4 regions of the Kitasatospora sp. NPDC043950 genome follow, and region 4 is predicted to be linked to each of the others. Evidence: riboswitches for the same ligand, from Rfam matches in the RefSeq annotation. Region 4 holds a riboswitch; each other region holds the start of a gene.
What was found. A riboswitch is a leader RNA that binds a small molecule or an ion and turns the genes downstream of it on or off. The one in region 4 is predicted to bind cobalamin.
Positions count from the first base shown of each region.

Region 1: it holds a riboswitch for cobalamin, as region 4 does, so the genes downstream of both, AC07BF_RS03865 (cobalamin biosynthesis protein) here and AC07BF_RS30470 (ABC transporter substrate-binding protein) in region 4, are expected to answer to the same signal.
Region 2: it holds a riboswitch for cobalamin, as region 4 does, so the genes downstream of both, nicT (Nickel transporter NicT) here and AC07BF_RS30470 (ABC transporter substrate-binding protein) in region 4, are expected to answer to the same signal.
Region 3: it holds a riboswitch for cobalamin, as region 4 does, so the genes downstream of both, AC07BF_RS02660 (CoA-acylating methylmalonate-semialdehyde dehydrogenase) here and AC07BF_RS30470 (ABC transporter substrate-binding protein) in region 4, are expected to answer to the same signal.

Region 1 is NZ_JBWKER010000004.1:67,370-71,952, forward strand. It holds gene AC07BF_RS03855 (hypothetical protein) at 1-104, opposite strand, end outside; gene AC07BF_RS03860 (alpha/beta hydrolase family protein) at 450-1,571, opposite strand; cobalamin riboswitch at 1,836-1,967, shown strand; gene AC07BF_RS03865 (cobalamin biosynthesis protein) at 2,075-3,043, shown strand; gene AC07BF_RS03870 (cobyric acid synthase) at 3,040-4,578, shown strand; gene AC07BF_RS03875 (putative cobaltochelatase) at 4,575-4,583, shown strand, end outside.
Region 2 is NZ_JBWKER010000050.1:42,239-46,821, forward strand. It holds gene AC07BF_RS28900 (CobW family GTP-binding protein) at 1-665, opposite strand, end outside; gene rpsN (30S ribosomal protein S14) at 671-976, opposite strand; gene rpmB (50S ribosomal protein L28) at 976-1,212, opposite strand; gene rpmG (50S ribosomal protein L33) at 1,338-1,502, shown strand; gene nicT (Nickel transporter NicT) at 1,615-2,727, opposite strand; cobalamin riboswitch at 2,758-2,971, opposite strand; gene AC07BF_RS28925 (ArsR/SmtB family transcription factor) at 3,053-3,436, shown strand; gene AC07BF_RS28930 (Fpg/Nei family DNA glycosylase) at 3,491-4,300, opposite strand; gene AC07BF_RS28935 (AAA family ATPase) at 4,381-4,583, opposite strand, start outside.
Region 3 is NZ_JBWKER010000003.1:90,874-95,456, reverse strand. It holds gene AC07BF_RS02665 (acyl-CoA dehydrogenase family protein) at 1-422, opposite strand, end outside; gene AC07BF_RS02660 (CoA-acylating methylmalonate-semialdehyde dehydrogenase) at 430-1,929, opposite strand; cobalamin riboswitch at 2,146-2,318, opposite strand; gene AC07BF_RS02655 (nitrilase-related carbon-nitrogen hydrolase) at 2,673-3,617, shown strand; gene AC07BF_RS02650 (hypothetical protein) at 3,732-4,052, opposite strand.
Region 4 is NZ_JBWKER010000056.1:39,220-43,802, forward strand. It holds gene AC07BF_RS30470 (ABC transporter substrate-binding protein) at 18-962, opposite strand; cobalamin riboswitch at 1,085-1,289, opposite strand; gene tkt (transketolase) at 1,836-4,064, shown strand; partial or broken gene AC07BF_RS30480 (STAS domain-containing protein) at 4,128-4,325, opposite strand; gene AC07BF_RS30485 (hypothetical protein) at 4,490-4,583, shown strand, end outside.

The DNA.
Region 1 (4,583 bases), on a different contig from region 4:
CTCCCCCGACCGGGCGCCGCAGCGGGCCCTCGTCGGCGGGGTACCCCGGCCCCGCCCGGCTTGCCGGCGGCGGGCCGGTGGGCCGTACCGGGGAGACGGGTCACCGTCGCACCAGTACCGATCGTCGGAGGGAGCGGGGCATCACGGTCGCGCGGATTCCGAGACGTCACGTCGAGCAGTCTTCCCCTTGTACCGGCCTTCTGTCACATCCGGTTGGCTGTACGGACGGGCGGCCGTCGACGGCACCTCCCCAAGATCGGGCAACAATCGGGCAACAGAGGCAAACCGCCTGGCCGGAAACAGGTGGCGGGGTCATGCCATCACGGCTCAACCCTTGCGGCGACGGTCGCGCTACCCGCCCGACCGGTCACACTCCGTGGCCGACAGGTGAGGTCCGGGTTCCGTACGGAGGCCCCGCGGGTGTGACTTCTCGCGCGGGGGGGCTGGGTTCAGAGAAGGGGGGTGAGCCAGCGGCGGAGGAGTTCGGTGTAGTGGGTGGGGGCGGAGTTCCAGAGGGTGGCGTGGTCGGCGCCCGGGAAAGGCCGGAGGCTGACCACGCCGGGGCGGGCGGCGGCGAGGCGCTCGGCGGCGCGGAAGGGGGCGACCTGGTCGTCGGGGCTGTGCAGGAGGAGGGTGGGGACGCGCAGGTCGGCGCCCTCGGCGATGCGGCCGAAGTCGGCGAGGTCGACGCCGGTGCGGCCCTCGGCGGCGAGGGCGCCGAGCTCGGCGGCGGCGCCGGTGTAGCCGGCCCGGGCGGCGCCGCGGCGGGCGGTGGCGGGCAGGTCGAGGACCGGCGAGTCCAGGACGAGGCCGCTGATGGCATGGGCCCAGGCGGAGCGGGAGGCCGTCTGGAGGGCCATGGTGGCGCCGAGGGACCAGCCGTACAGGATGACCCGGCCGGCGCCGCTGTCGAGGGCGAGCCGTACCGCCGACTCGACGTCGCGCCACTCGGTCTCGCCGAAGTGGCCGAGCCCGTCCGGCGAGGCCGGGGCGCCCTGGTCGCCGCGGTAGGTGACGGCGAGGGCGGGCAGGGCGAGGCGGTCGAGGACGGGGAGGACCGGGAGGGTCTGCTGCCGGTCGGCGCCGGGGCCGTGGACGAGGATCACCCAGGTGCCGCGTTTGCCGTCGAGGCGCCAGGCGGGGAGGGCGCCGAGTTCGCCGTCGGCGGCGGTGTCGGTGAAGGGGAGGCCGAGCGCCTCGGTGGGGTCGCCGAGGTGGACGCGGGGGGTGAAGCGGACCTCGGTGCCGGGGGTGAGGGTGCCCCGGTCCGCGCGGACGAGGCGGCGGGTGACGCCGTTCTCGTCGCTGTGCAGGACCTCCTCGACGACGGCGTGGCCGTGGTCGTCCCATTCCACGGCCCAGCGGCCGGGGCGCAGGCTCTCGGGGCGGCGGTTGAAGGTGATCCGGCCCGCGGCGAGGCTCCGCACCAGGACGGGGCCGGACTCCCGGGCGGCGCTCGCCGGGTGGACCAGCCGTTCGGAGGCCCGGCGGCCGATCACCAGGACGGCGGCCCCGGCGGCCCCGGCGCCGACGACGGCGGCCGCCACGACGGCCGCGGTTCCCCAACGCATATCGCTCCCCGCTCTGCTGGTCTTGGACCGGACGGTGTCCGGGCGGTGTCCGGGCACCAGTTCACCGGGGGGCCGCGCGGGCGGCCACCGGGCTGGGCCGTCCGGGGCACGGCGGGGCCTCGGGCTGGGCGGGCGTCAGGCAGGGCGGGGCGGGCGGATCGGAGGTGGCGACGGGGCTCCGAGGTGTGACCAACCCCTCCGTGACCTCGGTTGACTCCCGGTTCGGCCGCGTGATGGGATCCTGGGGCCAAACGGAGGCATGCAGAGGAAGCCGGTGCGAGTCCGGCGCGGTCCCGCCACTGTCACCGGGGAGCACGCTCGGAACATTGCCACGGCGGACCGTCAGAAGCCGCTGGAAGGCCCGGGGGTGTGTCCGACCCGGAAGCCAGGAGACTCTCGCCCCCGGTACGTCGATCCAGGGCGCGGACCCTGAGTGAGGACACGCACGCGATGCAGGCTGCCCCGCCCCGCCGGACCCCACGCGGCCTTCCGCCGAACCCGCCGTGCGCCCGCTGACCCGCGCCGCCGCGTTCGCGCTCGGCGCCGCCGCGGGCTTCGCCGCGGACGCCCGCTTCGCCGACCCCCGGCGCGGCCACCCGGTGGCCGTCTTCGGCGGTGCGGCGACCCGGCTGGAGCGGCGGGTGTGGCAGGACGACCGGGTGGCCGGCGCCGGGTACACGGCGCTGTGCGTCGGCGCGGTCGCGGCCGGCGCGGTGGCCCTGGACCGTACGGTGGGCCGGCGTCCGCTGGGCCGGGCCGCGCTGGCGGCCGCCGCGACCTGGACGGTGCTGGGCGGCACCTCGCTGACCCGGGAAGCGCGCACCATCGGCCGGTCGCTGGCCACGGGCGACCTGGCGGCCGCGCGGGAGCGGCTGCCGCACCTGTGCGGGCGGGACCCGAGCGCGCTGGACGGGCCTCAGATCGCCCGCGCGGTGGTCGAGTCGGTGGCCGAGAACACGGCGGACGCCGTGGTGAACGCGCTGGTCTGGGGCACGCTGGCGGGCACCCCGGGGCTGCTGGCGTTCCGCGCGGTGAACACGCTGGACGCGATGGTCGGCCACCGCTCGCCGCGGTACGCCCGGTTCGGCTGGGCCTCGGCCCGGCTGGACGACGTGGCGGGCTGGCCGGGCGCCCGGCTGACGGCTCTGCTCACGGTGGCCGCCGCGCCGCAGCCGAAAACGGCCTGGCGGGTCTGGCGGCGGGACGGTTCGGCGCACCCGAGCCCGAACGCGGGCCAGGCGGAGGCGGCCTTCGCGGGCGCGGTGGGCGTCCGGCTGGGCGGGACCCTCCAGTACGGGGAGCGGGTGGAGCACCGGCCGGTGCTGGGCGCGGAGTTGCGGCCGGTGACGGCGGACGACATCGAGCGGGCCTGCGTGCTCTCCCGGCGGGTGGGCGCGCTGGCCCTGGGTACGACGGTCGCGGGGCACGTCGCGCTGCGCTTGCTGACGACACGGTGGAGGGGAAGGGCATGAGCAACGCACTGCTGGTCGCGGGGACGACCTCGGACGCGGGCAAGAGCGTGGTGACCGCGGGCATCTGCCGCTGGCTGGCCCGGCAGGGGGTGCGGGTCGCGCCGTTCAAGGCACAGAACATGTCGCTGAACTCCTTCGTCACCGCCGACGGCGCCGAGATCGGCCGGGCGCAGGCGATGCAGGCGCAGGCGGCCAGGGTGGAGCCGGAGGCGGCGATGAACCCGGTGCTGCTGAAGCCGGGGGCGGACGGCCGCAGCCAGGTGGTGCTGCTGGGCCGGCCGGTCGCCGAGGTGGGCGCGCTGGACTACCGCGAGCGCAAGCCCGTCCTGCTGGAACGGTCGCTGGAGTGCCTGGCGGATCTGCGCCGCCGCTACGAGGTGGTGGTCTGCGAGGGCGCCGGTTCGCCCGCCGAGATCAACCTGCGGGACCGGGACATCGCCAACATGGGCCTGGCGACGGCCGCCGGGCTGCCGGTGGTGGTGGTCGGGGACATCGACCGCGGCGGCGTCTTCGCGGCGATGTACGGGACGCTGGCACTGCTGTCGGCGGAGGACCAGCGGCACGTGGCGGGCTGGTTCGTCAACAAGTTCCGCGGCGACGCGCGGCTGCTGGCGCCCGGCCTGGACATGCTGCACGGGCTGACCGGCCGTCCGGTGCTGGGCACCCTGCCGATGCTGCCGGGCCTGTGGCTGGACGCCGAGGACTCGCTGGACCTGTCCACGGTGGTGGACCGGGTGGACGGCCGCGGCCCGCTCGGGGCGGACGTGCTGCGGGTGGCCGTGGTGCGCTTCCCCCGGCTGTCGAACTTCACCGACCTGGACGCGCTGGCGCAGGAGCCCGGAGTGCTGGTGCGCTGGGTGACCCGGCCGGAGGAACTGGCCGACGCCGACCTGGTGGTGCTACCCGGCACCCGGGCCACCGTGGCCGACCTGGCCTGGCTGCGCGAACGCGGCCTGGAGCCGGCGCTGAAGGCGCGGGCGGCGGCCGGGCTGCCGGTCCTCGGGGTGTGCGGCGGCTACCAGATGCTGGCGCGCGGGATCGAGGACGAGGTGGAGTCCGGGGCCGGCTCGGTCGAGGGCCTGGGCCTGCTGCCGACGCACGTGCGGTTCGGCGCCGAGAAGGTGCTGGCGCGGCCGGCCGGCACGGCGTACGGGCAGCGGGTCGAGGGGTACGAGATCCACCACGGAGTGGTGGCCGTGGAGGGGGGCGAGCCGTTCTTCTCCGATGACGACGGGCACGGCCTGGACGGCTGCCGGGTCGGCCCGGTGTGGGGCACCACCTGGCACGGCGCGCTGGAGAACGACGGCTTCCGCCGTGAACTCCTGCGCGAGGTCGCCGCGTTGGCGGGCCGGGCGTTCGTGCCGGCGCCGGACACCTCGTTCGCCGAGGCGCGCGAGGCCCGGCTGGACCGGCTGGGCGACCTGATCGAGGAACACGCGGACACCGACGCGCTGTGGAAGCTGATCGAGGGCGGGGTGCCGGCGGCCGGATCGCTGCCGTTCCTGGCGCCCGGGGCACCTGGGGAGTATGCATGAGTGAC
Region 2 (4,583 bases), on a different contig from region 4:
GCGACGTCGAAGCCGCCGAGGGCGGCCCGGGTGAGCGCCCCGGTGCCGAGCCGGACGACCCGGGCGGTGGGGTGGAGCTGGCGGAGCAACGCGAGCCCGGGCGCGTGCGCCGTCGCCCGCGGGACGGCGAGGGTGGTGGCGTACTCGACCTGGTGGGCGAGCGCCTCCGCGCGGGTCCGCTGGTCCTGGACGGCGGTGTGCTCGCCGTGCTCCACCAGGTCGTCGGAGACGGAGAGTTCGCCGATCAGCCGGTCCGGGTCGACGGCCGTGACCACGCCCGCGAGTTCGACGGCGTCCTCCAGGTGGCGGCCGTCCGCCTCTCCCCCGGCGATCACCTCGACGGCCGGGTGCGGGTCGCTACCGCCCCACAGTTCGACGATCGCGAGCCCGTACCGGCCTTCGTCGGCGATCCGCAGCAGTCGCGGCAGCAGGTCCTCGCGCAGGGCGCAGCAGGGGCAGTCGTTCACCAGCGGGACGTCGGCGGCGTCGAACCCGCCTCCCGCGTCGCGCAGTTCACGGCGGACGACGCCCTGCGAGGCCTCCCGCAGGTCATGGTGGAGGACCACCGCGTCCACCGCGGCCGCCGCCAACTCCCGAACGGCGGCGCGGCGTTCGTCGGCGTGCAGTCCGGCGACGACCACCACGGGCAGTTTGATCCCGTCCACGCCGCTCACCAGCTGGCCTTGCGGACGCCGGGCAGGTGGCCGGCGTGGGCGTGGACGCGGAGGTTGACCCGGGAGAGGCCGAAGGCGCGCAGGTAGCCACGGGGGCGGCCGTCGACGGCGTCGCGGTTGCGGATCCGGGTGGCGCTGGCGTCGCGAGGCTGGCGGGCGAGTTCGGCCTGGGCGGCCGCGCGTTCGGCGGGGGCGGTGCCGGGGTGGGCGATGATCCGCTTGAGCTCGGCGCGGCGCTCGGCGTACCGGGCCACGACGGCGCGGCGCTGCTCGTTCTTGGCGATCTTGCTCTGCTTGGCCATCAGACCTTCCCCCCTCGGGCGCGGATGCGGGCGACGGCGGCCTCGATGCCGATCGTGTCGATGGTGCGGATGCCCTTGGCGCTGAGGGTGAGCCGGACGTACCGGCCCTCACCGGGCAGCCAGTAGCGCTTGTGCTGGATGTTGGGGTCGAAGCGGCGGCGGGTGCGGCGGTGCGAGTGCGAGATCGCGTTGCCGAATCCGGGTTGGCGGCCGGTGAGTTGGCAGTGGGCGGACATGGGTGCTCCCTGGCGTCCGGGAATGGGCGGGACGGAGCTCACGTTACACCAGATGAAAATGACTTCCATTTCGGTGTACGGTTTCGCCCCAGCCCCGAACACCCCGCCAACCCGGGAGGACACCCATGGCCCGCAGCGAACTGCGCCCCGTCATCAAGCTCCGCTCCACCGCCGGCACCGGCTACACGTACGTGACCCGCAAGAACCGCCGCAACGACCCGGACCGGATGGTCCTGCGCAAGTACGACCCGGTCGCGCGCCGGCACGTCGACTTCCGCGAAGAGCGCTGAACCCCGCCCGCCCGACGACCGGCACCGGCCCGCAGCGACGAAACGGCGCCTCCCCCGGGATCCCGGGGGAGGCGCCGTCGCTGATCGCTGCCGTCGCTGATCGCAGCCGTCGCTACTCGGCGGCCACCCAGCGCTTCTCCACCCGGGCCAGCTTCCAGTAGGCGATCGCCGCGGCCCAGACCACCACGAACAGCCCGGCGATCGCGTAGCCGACGTTGTCCAGCGAGATGCCCGCGATCCAGCCGGTGACCGGGTCGGTCAGATCGAGCTTCTCGTGCAGCACGCCGACCAGTTCGATGGTGCCGATGACGAAGGCCACCGCGATCGACAGCCCAGTGATCGTCAGGTTGTAGTACACCTTCCGGACCGGGTTCGCGAAGGCCCACTGGTACGCGAAGTTCATGAACGTCCCGTCCAGGGTGTCGAACAGGCTCATCCCGGCCGCGAACAGCAGCGGCAGGCAGACGATCGCGTACCAGGGCAGCCCGGCCGCCGCGCCCGACCCGGCCATCACCATCAGGGTGACCTCGGTCGCGGTGTCGAAGCCCAGCCCCAGCACCATGCCCACCGGGAACATCTGCCCGGGCCGGGTGATCGACCGGGTCGCCCGGTTCAGCACCCGGGCCATGAAGCCGCGCGAGTTGAGGTGCTCCTCCAGCTGCGCCTCGTCGTACGACCCGGCCCGCATCGCCCGGAACACCTTCAGTATGCCGAGCAGCGCGGCCAGGTTGAGCGCGCCGATCAGGTAGAGGAACGCGCCGGAGGCCGTCGTGCCGACCATCCCGAGCCACTTGTGGGTGGTCGAGTCGTCGTCCATCAGCGTGCTGGCCAGCTGCGCGCCGCCCGCCACCAGGGCGGCCATCAGCACCACCATCGAGGAGTGCCCGAGGGCGAACCAGAAGCCGACCGAGACCGGCCGCTTGCCGTCCGCCATCAGCTTGCGGGTGGTGTTGTCGATCACCGCGATGTGGTCGGCGTCGAAGGCGTGCCGCATGCCGAGGGTGTACGCGGTGATCCCGAGGCCCACCCCGAAGACCTGGGTGCCGACCGCGTAGTTGTGGGGCGCGACCAGGAAGACGAGCGTCCCGAAGGCCACCACGTGCATGGCCAGGATCACCCCCATCAGCCCGGCCGTGCGGACGGTGTCCTCGCGCTTCCAGCGGAACGTGGGCAGCACGGACGGTGTCGCCGGCGCCTCGGCGGCGGCGGTTTCGGGCAGGGTCATTCGGGTCACGCTCCAGCACCTCGTGGAAACACTTCGTGAGATGCCGTGGCCGGTCTCCTGGCTTACGGGGGTCCCGTACCCGCCTTCCCAGGTGCGCGAGGCTCCCAGTGGCGTCGTGGGTACGGACGTCTCTCCATCGTCGACGATCACGATGGCCCGATCACAGTGGCGAGGGCCGCTCCGGACTGGGACCCCTGAGGATCCGTCACCGGTCTTCCCGAGCACCACGGCGGGGAACACCGTAGGGGCCAGGACCCACCCTTGCAAGGCTGCGCACCTGCGCAGGTGTCCAGGATCACAGGCCCCCTCCTGCAACAATGTGCGCATGCATCTCGTACCGGCCGACCGCGCGGGCCACCGCACCATCGACGGACACCGGGTCTGCGAGGCCATCGCCGCGATCGGCGACCCCGCGCACGTCCGCACCTGGGCCGAGCGGTTCTCCCTGCTCGCCGACCCCGGGCGGCTCGCCCTCCTGCTCGCCCTCCACCGGGCCGGCCCGCTCGCCGTCTCCGACCTCGCCGTCGCCACCGGCATGCGCGACCCCGCCGTGTCCCAGGCCCTGCGGCTGCTCCGCACCGCGGGCGTGGTCACCGGGGACAAGGACGGGCGGATCGTGCGCTACCGGCTCGTGGACGAGGCCCTGCGCCCCCTCCTCGACGCGTGCGCCGCCGCCGAACACCACGAGCCCAGCGCGGCCGTCGTCTGACCGGCTCCTCCGGAGGACGCGCCGGGGCCCGGCCGGAGCAACCCTCGAACGCGGTCAGGCCGCCTGGCAGGCGGGGCACCAGAAGAGGTTGCGCGCGGCGTGCTGCTCCGTCCGGACCTCGGTGCCACAGACCAGGCAGGGCATCGCGGCCCGCCGGTAGACGTACACCTCGCCGCCGTGGTCGTCGACGCGCGGCGGGCGGCCCATCGCCTCGGGGGTGTGCTCGGGGCGGACGGTGTCGATCCGGCCCGCGCCGACGCCCTCGTGCATCAGGGCGACCAGGTCGGCCCAGATCGCGTCCCACTCGCCCCGGGTGAGGTCGCGGCCGGCGCGGTGCGGGTTGATCCCGTGGCGGAACAGCACCTCGGCCCGGTAGACGTTGCCCACCCCGGCCAGCACCTTCTGGTCCATCAGCAGCGCGGCGACGGTCGTCCGGCTGGCCGATATCCGGCGCCAGGCGGCCTGCGGGTCGGCGTCGGCGCGCAGCGGGTCGGGGCCCAGCCGGGCGGCGACGGCGGCCTTCTCCGCTCCGGTGACCAGCGCGCAGGTGTTGGGGCCGCGCAGGTCCGCGTAGCCGTCGTCGTTGGCCAGCCGCAGCCGGACCAGGCCGACCGGCTCGGGCGCGGGCCCGGTACCGAAGGCGAAGCCGCCGTAGAGGCCGAGGTGGACGTGCACCCAGGCGCCCTCCTCGAAGCCGAGGAACAGGTGCTTGCCGACGGCTTCGGCCGCGGTGAGCAGCTGCCCGTCGATGGCCTTGGCCTCGTCGGCGAACCGGCCCTGCGGGCTGGACACCTCGACCGGGCGGCCGCCGAAGGCCTTCCGGTTCTCGGCGGCGAGGCGGTGGATGATGTGGCCTTCCGGCACGGGCGTCAGCTCCCCCGGGGTGGTTCGACAGGACCCGCACATCATCGCAGCCGGCACCGACACCGCCGGATCGTCGCAGGTCAGCGCACCGGCATGCCCATCAGCCGGGCCAGGATGACGCGGTCCAGCTCGGCGGCGGTGCCGGCCACGTCCAGGTACGAGTTGTCGATGATCGGCAGCCCGGAGTTGTACCAGCCGGCCATCCGGCCGTGGATCCGCGCCACCTCCTCGTCACCGAGCCGCCGGGTGCCGCCGCGCCGGGCGTTGCGGTGCAGCACGGAGT
Region 3 (4,583 bases), on a different contig from region 4:
CGGCGGGCGCGGGTGGTCAGTGCCGCCGCGTCCGAGCCCGCGCCGGGCTCGGTGAGGCAGTAGCTGGCGGGGGTCGCCATGGCGCTGAGGCCCGGCAGCCACCGGGCGCGCTGGGCGTCGTCGCCGTAACGGTCGATCATCCAGGCGACCATGTTGTGGATGGACAGGTAGGCGGCGATGGACGGGCAGCCGGTGGCCAGCGCCTCGAACACGAGCACGCCGTCGGCGCGGGTGAGTCCGGAGCCGCCGGACTCCTCGCGGACGTAGACACCGGCCAGGCCGACGTCCGCCGCCTTGCGCAGCACGTCCACCGGGAAGTGCTTGGCCTGGTCCCACGCGACCGCGTTCGGCGCCAGGTGTTCGCGGGCGAAGGCCCGGGTGGTCGCCGCGATGGCGAGCTGGTCCTCTGTGAGGTCGTGCACGGCGCCCTCAGCCCATCGTCGGGATGGTGAAGCTCGCGCCCTCCTTGACCCCGGAGGGCCAGCGCGAGGTGACGGTGCGGGTGCGGGTGTAGAAGCGGATCGAGTCCGGCCCGTGCTGGTTGAGGTCGCCGAACCCGGAGCGCTTCCAGCCGCCGAAGGTGTGGTACGCGACCGGCACGGGGATCGGCACGTTGACGCCGACCATGCCGGTGTTCACCCGGCGCGCGAAGTCCCGCGCCGTGTCGCCGTCCCGGGTGTAGACGGCCACGCCGTTGCCGAACTCGTGCTCGCTGGGCAGGCGCAGCGCCTCCTCGTAGTCGGCGGCGCGGAGCACGGTCAGGACGGGGCCGAAGATCTCCTCCCGGTAGATCCGCATGTCGGGAGTCACGCGGTCGAACAGCGAGGCGCCGAGGAAGTAGCCGCCCTCGTGCCCCTCCAGCCGGAAGTCCCGCCCGTCGACCACGAGTTCGGCGCCCTCCTCGACCCCGAGGTCCAGGTAGCCACGGACCCGCTCCAGCGCGTCGGCGCCGACCAGCGGGCCGAAGTCCGCCGCCGGGTCGTCCGAGCGCCCGACCTTCAACGCGGCGATCCGCTCGACCAGTTTGGCCACCAGGGCGTCGGCGGTCTCCTCCCCCACCGGGACGGCCACCGAGATCGCCATGCAGCGCTCGCCGGCCGAGCCGTAGCCGGCGCCGATCAGCGCGTCCGCGGCCTGGTCGAGGTCGGCGTCCGGCATCACGACCAGGTGGTTCTTGGCACCGCCGAAGCACTGCGCCCGCTTCCCGTGCGCGGCGGCGGTGGCGTAGACGTACTGGGCGATCGGCGTGGAGCCGACGAACCCGACCGCCTGCACCCGCGGGTCCTCCAGCAGGGTGTCCACGGCCTCCTTGCCGCCGTTGACCACGTTCAGCACGCCCGGCGGCAGCCCGGCCTCCAGGAGCAGTTCGGCGAGGCGCAGCGGCACCGAGGGGTCGCGTTCCGAGGGCTTGAGGACGAAGGCGTTGCCGCAGGCGAGGGCGGGTGCGGCCTTCCAGAGCGGGATCATCACCGGGAAGTTGAACGGCGTGATGCCCGCGACCACGCCGAGCGGCTGGCGCATCGAGTACACGTCGATGCCGGTGCCCGCGTTGTCGCTGAACTCGCCCTTCAGCAGGTGCGGGATGCCGGCGGCGAACTCCACGACCTCCAGGCCGCGCTGGATGTCCCCGTGGGCATCGGCCACGGTCTTGCCGTGCTCGGCGGACAGCAGCCGGGCCAGCTCGTCCTTCTCCTGCTCGACGAGTTGGAGGAAGCGCAGCAGGACGCGGGCCCGCCGCTGCGGGTTCCACGCGGCCCACCCGGGCTGAGCCTGCGCGGCGTCGGCGATCACCGCCTCGACCTCGGCCCGGCTGGCCAGCGGCACCCGGGCCTGCACCCGGCCGGTGTTGGGGTCGTACACGTCGCCGAAGCGACCGGAGGTGCCGGCGGTGGGCTTGCCGGCGACGAAGTGGGTCAGTTCTCGGACCATCGGGTTCCTTCTCTCGACAGGGTGGGGAGAGGAGGAGGATCGGAGGCCGCCGCGGGTCGGCGGGCACACGGTGGTGCGCCCCGCGGCACGGGCGTGCGGCGGCGGAACGGAACGTCAGGGCGTCGGGGCCCCGGCGGCCGTCGGCACGGGACGACCAGGAGCGGCAGTGGAGCGGGAGCAGCCCGGAGTCATGCGTGTCGTCTCCATCCTCGTGGAAAACACGGAACACCCGCGGCCGGTATCCTGACTCCCGGATCACCGCACGCCCCCAGGCCTTCCCGGCTGGCTGCCAGTGGCCTTCGTCTGCGAGGACGAACTCCCCGGTCACAGTGGCGGGACCGTGCCGGACTCACACCGGCTTCCCTGACACCGCGGACCTGCCGTCGACCATATAGTTGGACGTCCTAGTAAGTCCAGAGGCCCGCACGCGCGTTGCGCCATCGGGTTTCCGCCGCGCCGAGCCCTGCCCGACGCCGGTCACCGCGCAGCCGCGTAACCGCGTAACCGCGTAACCGCCCACCATTCGCAGGCCACCCCCTTGCCGGAACGTTCCGGCATGGCTAGATTCTTCACCACGCCAGCAAAGCTGACTGAACTTTCAGTTATACCGCAGGGCCGCGTCGGCACCAGAGAACAGAAGGAACACCCATGACCACGTCCACCACCACCGGCCGCACGGCCGCCGGAGGCCCCGCCTCCCGCACCTGCCGGACGTCCCGCCGGCAGACGAGGACGGTCCGCCCGTGACCTCGTACGCCGTCCTCACCTCCTTCGGCTCCCCGCTCGGCTCCCCCGGCCGCACCAGGCCGGCCGAACGCGCGCCGCTGCGCGTCGGGCTCGTGCAGATGCGCTGGCACACCGACCCGGCCGAGCACGACGCCCGGCTGCGCGAGGGCGTGGCACTCGCCGCCGCGCAGGGCGCGACGATGGTGTGCCTGCCCGAGCTGACCCGCAGTCCCTACTTCTGCAACACCGACGACCCGATGGGGGAGGGCGCCGCCCGCCACCTGGAGGACGTCGAGACGGGGCCCACCACCCGCCTCGCCGCCGAACTCGCCGCCGAACTCGGCATCAGCGTCCACGCCTCCCTGTACGAGCGCGCCGAGGACGGCGGCCTCGGCTACAACACGGCCGTCTGCGTGGACCGCGACGGCACCCTCGTCGCCAGAACCCGGAAGAACCACATCCCGGCCTTCCCCGGCTACCGCGAGGACCTGTGCTTCCGCCCCGGCGACAGCGGGTTCCCCGTCCTGGCCCACCAGGGCGCCGCCTTCGGCTTCCCCACCTGCTGGGACGAGTGGTTCCCCGAACTCGCCCGCGCCTACGCGCTCGGCGGCGCCGAAGTCCTCGTCCACCCCACCGCCATCGGCTCCGAGGTGGACCTCCCGGACTTCGACACCCGGCCCATGTGGGAGCACGCCATCAGCGCCAACGGCCTCGCCAACGCGCTGTTCATGATCGTGCCCAACCGGATCGGGACGGAGGGCCGGTCCACCTTCTACGGCTCGTCGTTCATCTCCGACCCGTACGGCCGGATCCTGCTCCGCGCCCCGCGCGACCGGCCCGCCGTCCTCGTCGCCGACCTCGACCTCGACCAGTGCCGGGACTGGCGGGAGTTCGGCCTCCTGCGCACCCGCCGCCCCGAGCTGTACGCCCCGCTGACCGCGACGAGCCGCACCGACGCCTGACCGGACGCCCCGGCGCACCCACGCCGGGGCGTCCCGCCGCCACGAGTCGACGTGCCGGGACTGACGCCAACTACCTTTTCCAGTAGCGTAGTTGACGTGACCGACGCGCCGACCTCAGGTGGTGGCCGTCGGAGCGGGCGAAGCCGCACCGGCGGACGGCGGGGCCTGGCAGGGCAGGACGACCATCACACTCACACCCTGGCCGGGCTTCGACGCGCCCGCCGAAACGGTGTAGCCGTCGGACTCGTGGACGGCATCGAACTCCCAGGTGGGCGGGGTGGACTGAGCGTCCGCACCGGACGCCGACGAGGTGATCTTGAAGCCCTCGCCCGCCAGCTTCTCCCGCAGCGCCCGCAGCACCTCGGGGCGCTGGTCGTCCGTGGCCTTGAGCAGGATCCCCGAGCTGAGCTGGTAGGCCTCGCCCTCGTCGGCCACACCCAATCCCCGCCCCGGGCACCTGTAGTAGCCGATGAGCTTGCTCCACGGATCCCGCTCGAGGCCCGTCAGCTCGCGCACGTGGCCCTGGACCCGATCCGTCCGGGCCAGCGCCTCCTCCCGGGACTCGACACGTGTGGGCTCGCTCGGCGTTTCCCGTCCTCCGCCCGGCGTTTCCCGCCCTCCGCCCGGCGACCCCACGGACGAGCATGAGCCGAGCACCAGGGCACCCGACACCATCAGCACGGCCGCGCAGGCCGCCCGTGCGCCCGCCCCGGCCGGCACGGCCGTCGATCTCTTGAACAAGTGCAGTACTCTCCCCCGCTGACAGGTGTGCGTTTTTGCCATCCGGATGCTACGGCACCACCGGAAAGGCTCCGCATGTGCCGAAGCGTGACAGCCGACACCAAGGCGCGTGCGGTCGTCTGACAAGCGCTACCCCGGTGAAGGCGGAGGGCTGGATGAGGGCGAGGGAGCGGACGGGACGGGTCCGGCTCCCGCGAGCCGAGCATCCGTCAGCGGCATCGGCCG
Region 4 (4,583 bases):
CCCGGGGTGGGGCGCGGTCATGAACCCGGGTGCAGTCGGCCCAGTCCCGCGGACACCCGGGCGGCACCGTCGGCGAGCAGCACGCCGGGAGTCGACTCCGAGAACGGCACCACCACGAAAGCCTTGCGCTGCACGGCGGTGAGCTTGCTCAGCACCGGGTCGTTCTCCAAGTAGTCGATCTTGGACTGGGCCGTGTCCCAGCCGGCGTCCGCGACCACGATGGCGTCCGGGTCCGCCGCGACGACCTTCTCCCAGCTCACGTTCTGCCAGCCACCGGACAGGTCCCCGAAGACGTTGCGGGCGCCCACGGCATTGAGAACGAGTTGAGGTCCGCCGTGGCCGGCCCCGACGAACGGCGCCTTGGTGTCCGAGTCGTACCACAGGACCTTCAAGCCCTTGCCCGCGGCCGTCGCCGTGAACTCGGCCAGCTGCTGCTCCTGTTGCTGCTGGATCGCGGCGGCCCGCTCCGTGACACCGAAGACCTTGGCGACGTCGTTCAGTTCGCCCCACACCGCCTGCCAGGTCGTCGGCGGCACCTGGCTCTTGTCCGAGCAGCCGAACGGGGACAGGTACGACAGGATGCCCTGGCCGCGCAGTTCCCCCCGGGTGCCCGCGACCTTGTCGGTGAACGCGCTGGAGTAGGAGGCGTACAGGAAGTCGGGACGGGCCGCGAGGAGCTTCTCCTTCGTCGGGTAGTCCTTGGAGAGCACCGGGACGGAGTCGTAGGCCGCCTTCCACTTCTCCGGGATGGAATCGTCGAGGTAGGCGGTACCGGCCATGCGGGACTGCAGGCCGAGGGCCAGGGCCACCTCGGTGGCACCCTCGTTGAGCGTCACCAGCCGGTCGGGCGGCGCGCCGACCGTCACGGTGGACCCGCAATTGTCGACGCTGACCGGCGCGGCAGTTCCGGTCGTCCCGCCGGACGTGGTGGGCGCGGGGGCGCCCGTGCAAGCTCCGAGCATGCCGATGAACAGGAAGGCCGCGACCGCCCGGCCGACACGTATCGGACCTGTGGGACGTACGGAACATATGGAACGGAACGGATACGGCAGACCGCTGGGCACGTGTTCTCCAAAACCCTCGTGGAACATGTAGCGCCGTGGCCGGTCTCCTGGCTTCCGCATCAACGCGCCGCGGCCGACCTTCCCGGACGGCTCTTCCAACCCGCCCAGTGGCCCTGACCGCTGGAAAAGCCGGTCAGCGAGGGCCGCGGAACTCCGCGGCAACAGTGGCGAGGGCCGCACCGGACTCAGACCGGTTTCCCGTACACCACGGCGATGGCAAGGTATCAGGCGTGGTCAGGTCGGTGCTGGCCAGCCCGTGGGATGGTCGTCTGGACCGTTCCTGGGGTTGCGGGAGGGATCGGCCACGGGGCCCGGTCGGGGGTCTCAGGTGCGGGCGGCGACGATCCAGTTCCTGAACTCGACGGCGTAGTGCCGCAGGTGGTGGTCCAGGACCTCGTCCGGGCACGTGACGGGGAAGTAGGGCGCCGCCACTCGGCCGGCGGGCGGAGACGCGGCTGGTCGTCGGCGTCGAGCGGATCGAGCACGCCGTCACCGACCCTGCTCGGCGGCGGAGGCACCGGGCCGTCGAAGGGGGGCCCGCGCACGCCCTCCCGCGGACCTGCGACGGGTGGTCAGGGGTGTGTTCCCCCACTTCGGGGGCAAGCGACGAGGCGGAGCGGCTCACCGAAAGGGTGTGTCGTGCCGGACAGAGCGCCACCCCTGGGGATAGTTCGTACATCACCAGCAATCACGCGGGCGACGGCCCGGCGGTCGTGCCCGCCCAGTGCCGGAGGAACGATGGACGACAAGCCGAGACGAAGGAGCAACGGCATGGCGAACGACCAGAACGACGCTACCGCGCGGCGCGACGAATCCCTCGCGGATCCGGTGGCAGGGCGGACAGGGTGGGACGAGGTCGACGCGCGGGCGGTGGACACCGTGCGGCTGCTGGCCGCCGACGCGGTGCAGAAGGTCGGCAACGGCCATCCGGGCACCGCGATGAGCCTGGCCCCACTGGCGTACCTGCTGTTCCAGAACGTCATGCGCCACGACCCCGGCGACGACCGGTGGCTGGGACGGGACCGCTTCGTGCTCTCCTGCGGCCACTCCAGCCTGACCCTCTACATCCAGCTCTACCTGGCCGGCTACGGCCTGGAACTCTCGGACCTGCAGGCTTACCGGACCTGGGGCTCCGCCACCCCCGGGCACCCCGAACACCGGCACACCCCCGGCGTGGAGATCACCACCGGCCCGCTGGGCCAGGGCCTGGCCAGCGCGGTGGGCATGGCGATGGCCGCCCGCCGCGAACGTGGTCTCCTCGACCCGGACGCCGAAGCGGGCACCAGCCTCTTCGACCATCACGTCTACGTGATCGCCTCCGACGGAGACATGATGGAAGGCGTCACCGGCGAGGCCGCCTCCCTGGCAGGGCACCAGGAACTCGGCGACCTCATCGTCTTCTACGACTCCAACCACATCTCCATCGAGGACGACACCGACATCTCCTTCAGCGAGGACGTCCCGGCCCGCTACGCCGCCTACGGCTGGCACGTGCAGACCGTGGACTGGACGCGCACCGGCCGCTACGTCGAGGACGTCGACGTGCTCCTGGCGGCCACCCGCGCCGCCCGGCAGGAGACCGGCCGCCCTTCGCTGATCATGCTGCGCACCGTGATCGGCTGGCCCGCCCCGACCAAGCAGGACAGCGGCAAGGCCCACGGATCCGCGCTGGGCGAGGACGAGGTCGCCGCCACCAAGCGGCTGCTGGGCTTCGACCCCGAAGAGCACTTCATCGTCGAGGAGGACGTCCTGGGCCGCACACGCGAGGCCGCCGACCGCGGCCGGCAGGTGCACGCCGAGTGGGACGAGAGGTTCGCGGCCTGGCGCACGGCGAACCCCGAGCGCGCCGTCCTGCTGGACCGACTGCGGGAGCAGCGGCTGCCCGACGGTTGGGCGGACGTCCTGCCGACCTTTCCCCCCGACGCCAAGGGCATGGCCACCCGCGCCGCCTCGGGCGAGGTCCTCACCGCACTGGCCCCGGTCCTGCCCGAGCTGTGGGGCGGCTCCGCCGACCTGGCCGGCAGCAACATCACCACCATGGTCGGCCAGCCGTCCTTCGTCCCCACCGACCGCCAGACAAAGAACTGGAAGGGCGGCCCCTACGGGCGCACCCTGCACTTCGGCATCCGTGAACACGCCATGGGCGCGATCCTCAACGGCATCGCCCTGCAGGGTCTGACCCGCCCCTACGGCGGCACGTTCCTGACCTTCTCCGACTACATGCGCCCCGCCGTCCGGCTGGCCGCTCTGATGCGACTGCCGGTCACGTACGTCTGGACCCACGACTCCATCGGCCTGGGCGAGGACGGCCCCACCCACCAGCCCGTCGAACACCTGGCCGCACTGCGTGCCATCCCCGGTCTGGACGTCGTGCGCCCAGCCGACGCCAACGAAACCACCGCGTGCTGGCGCACCGTCCTCGAACACCGCGACCGCCCGGCCGGACTGGTCCTCAGTCGCCAGAACCTGCCCGTCCTCGACCGCGACAGCGGCGAGTTCGCCCCCGCACGGGAAGCGGCTCGGGGCGGGTACGTCCTGGCCGAGGCTCCGGGCGGCGCGACGCCGGACGTCATCCTCATCGCGACGGGCTCCGAGGTGCACCTCGCCCTGGAGGCCCGCACCCTGCTGGCGGCCGGGGGACTCGCGGTGCGGGTGGTGTCGATGCCCTGCCGGGAGTGGTTCGCCGCCCAGCCCCAGGACTACCAGGACCAGGTCCTGCCCCTGGACGTACGGGCTCGGGTGAGCGTCGAGGCCGCCATCGGACAGGGCTGGCGGGAGATGGTGGGCGACGCCGGACGGATCGTCAGCCTGGAGCACTACGGCGCGTCCGCCGACTACCAGCGCCTGTACACCGAGTTCGGCATCACCCCCCAGGCGGTCGCCGCAGCCGCCCGCGACAGCATCCTCGACACCCGGCGGGCACCGCGTCCCGGCGGCCACCAGCAGACCTCCACCCCGACCACAGGTGGCACCGGGGACCTCAGCCGCTCCGACACTTGAACGGTGGGCAGGAGGCCGATGTCCGCTTCGCGCGGCCCGGCACCGTTGGCACGCTCCTTGTCATCAGAGTGCCGTGGGGCTGGTGGCGGTGGCCGCCGAGACGTCGGGGTGGAGGGCGAAGACCCGGTCCAGTCCGACGATGTGCAGAATCCTGATGGTGTTGGCTGGGACCGCGGCCAAGGCCATGTCGGCGCCCTGTTCGGCGGCCACGTTGCGGACGGCCAGCAGAGCGGTGATGCCGCTGGAGTCGCAGAACTCCAGACCGGTCTCGCTGTTCCGCCCTCGGAGGAGGGTGGAACCACAGGACTGGTCGCAACCTCACACAAGCCCTCATTCCCGCACGTCGTGGCGGTTGGTGAACCAACGAGGTCCGCCATCCCGTTGAGGCATGTACCTGACCATCCTCCGATAGAGAGTTGGCTGCCATGACCTCCAAGCGTGTTGTCCAGTCCTCCGTACTGACCGCCGTCCTGGCGCTGAGCGCCGGCTTGGCCCTGGCTCCCGCGGCGCAGGCCGCCG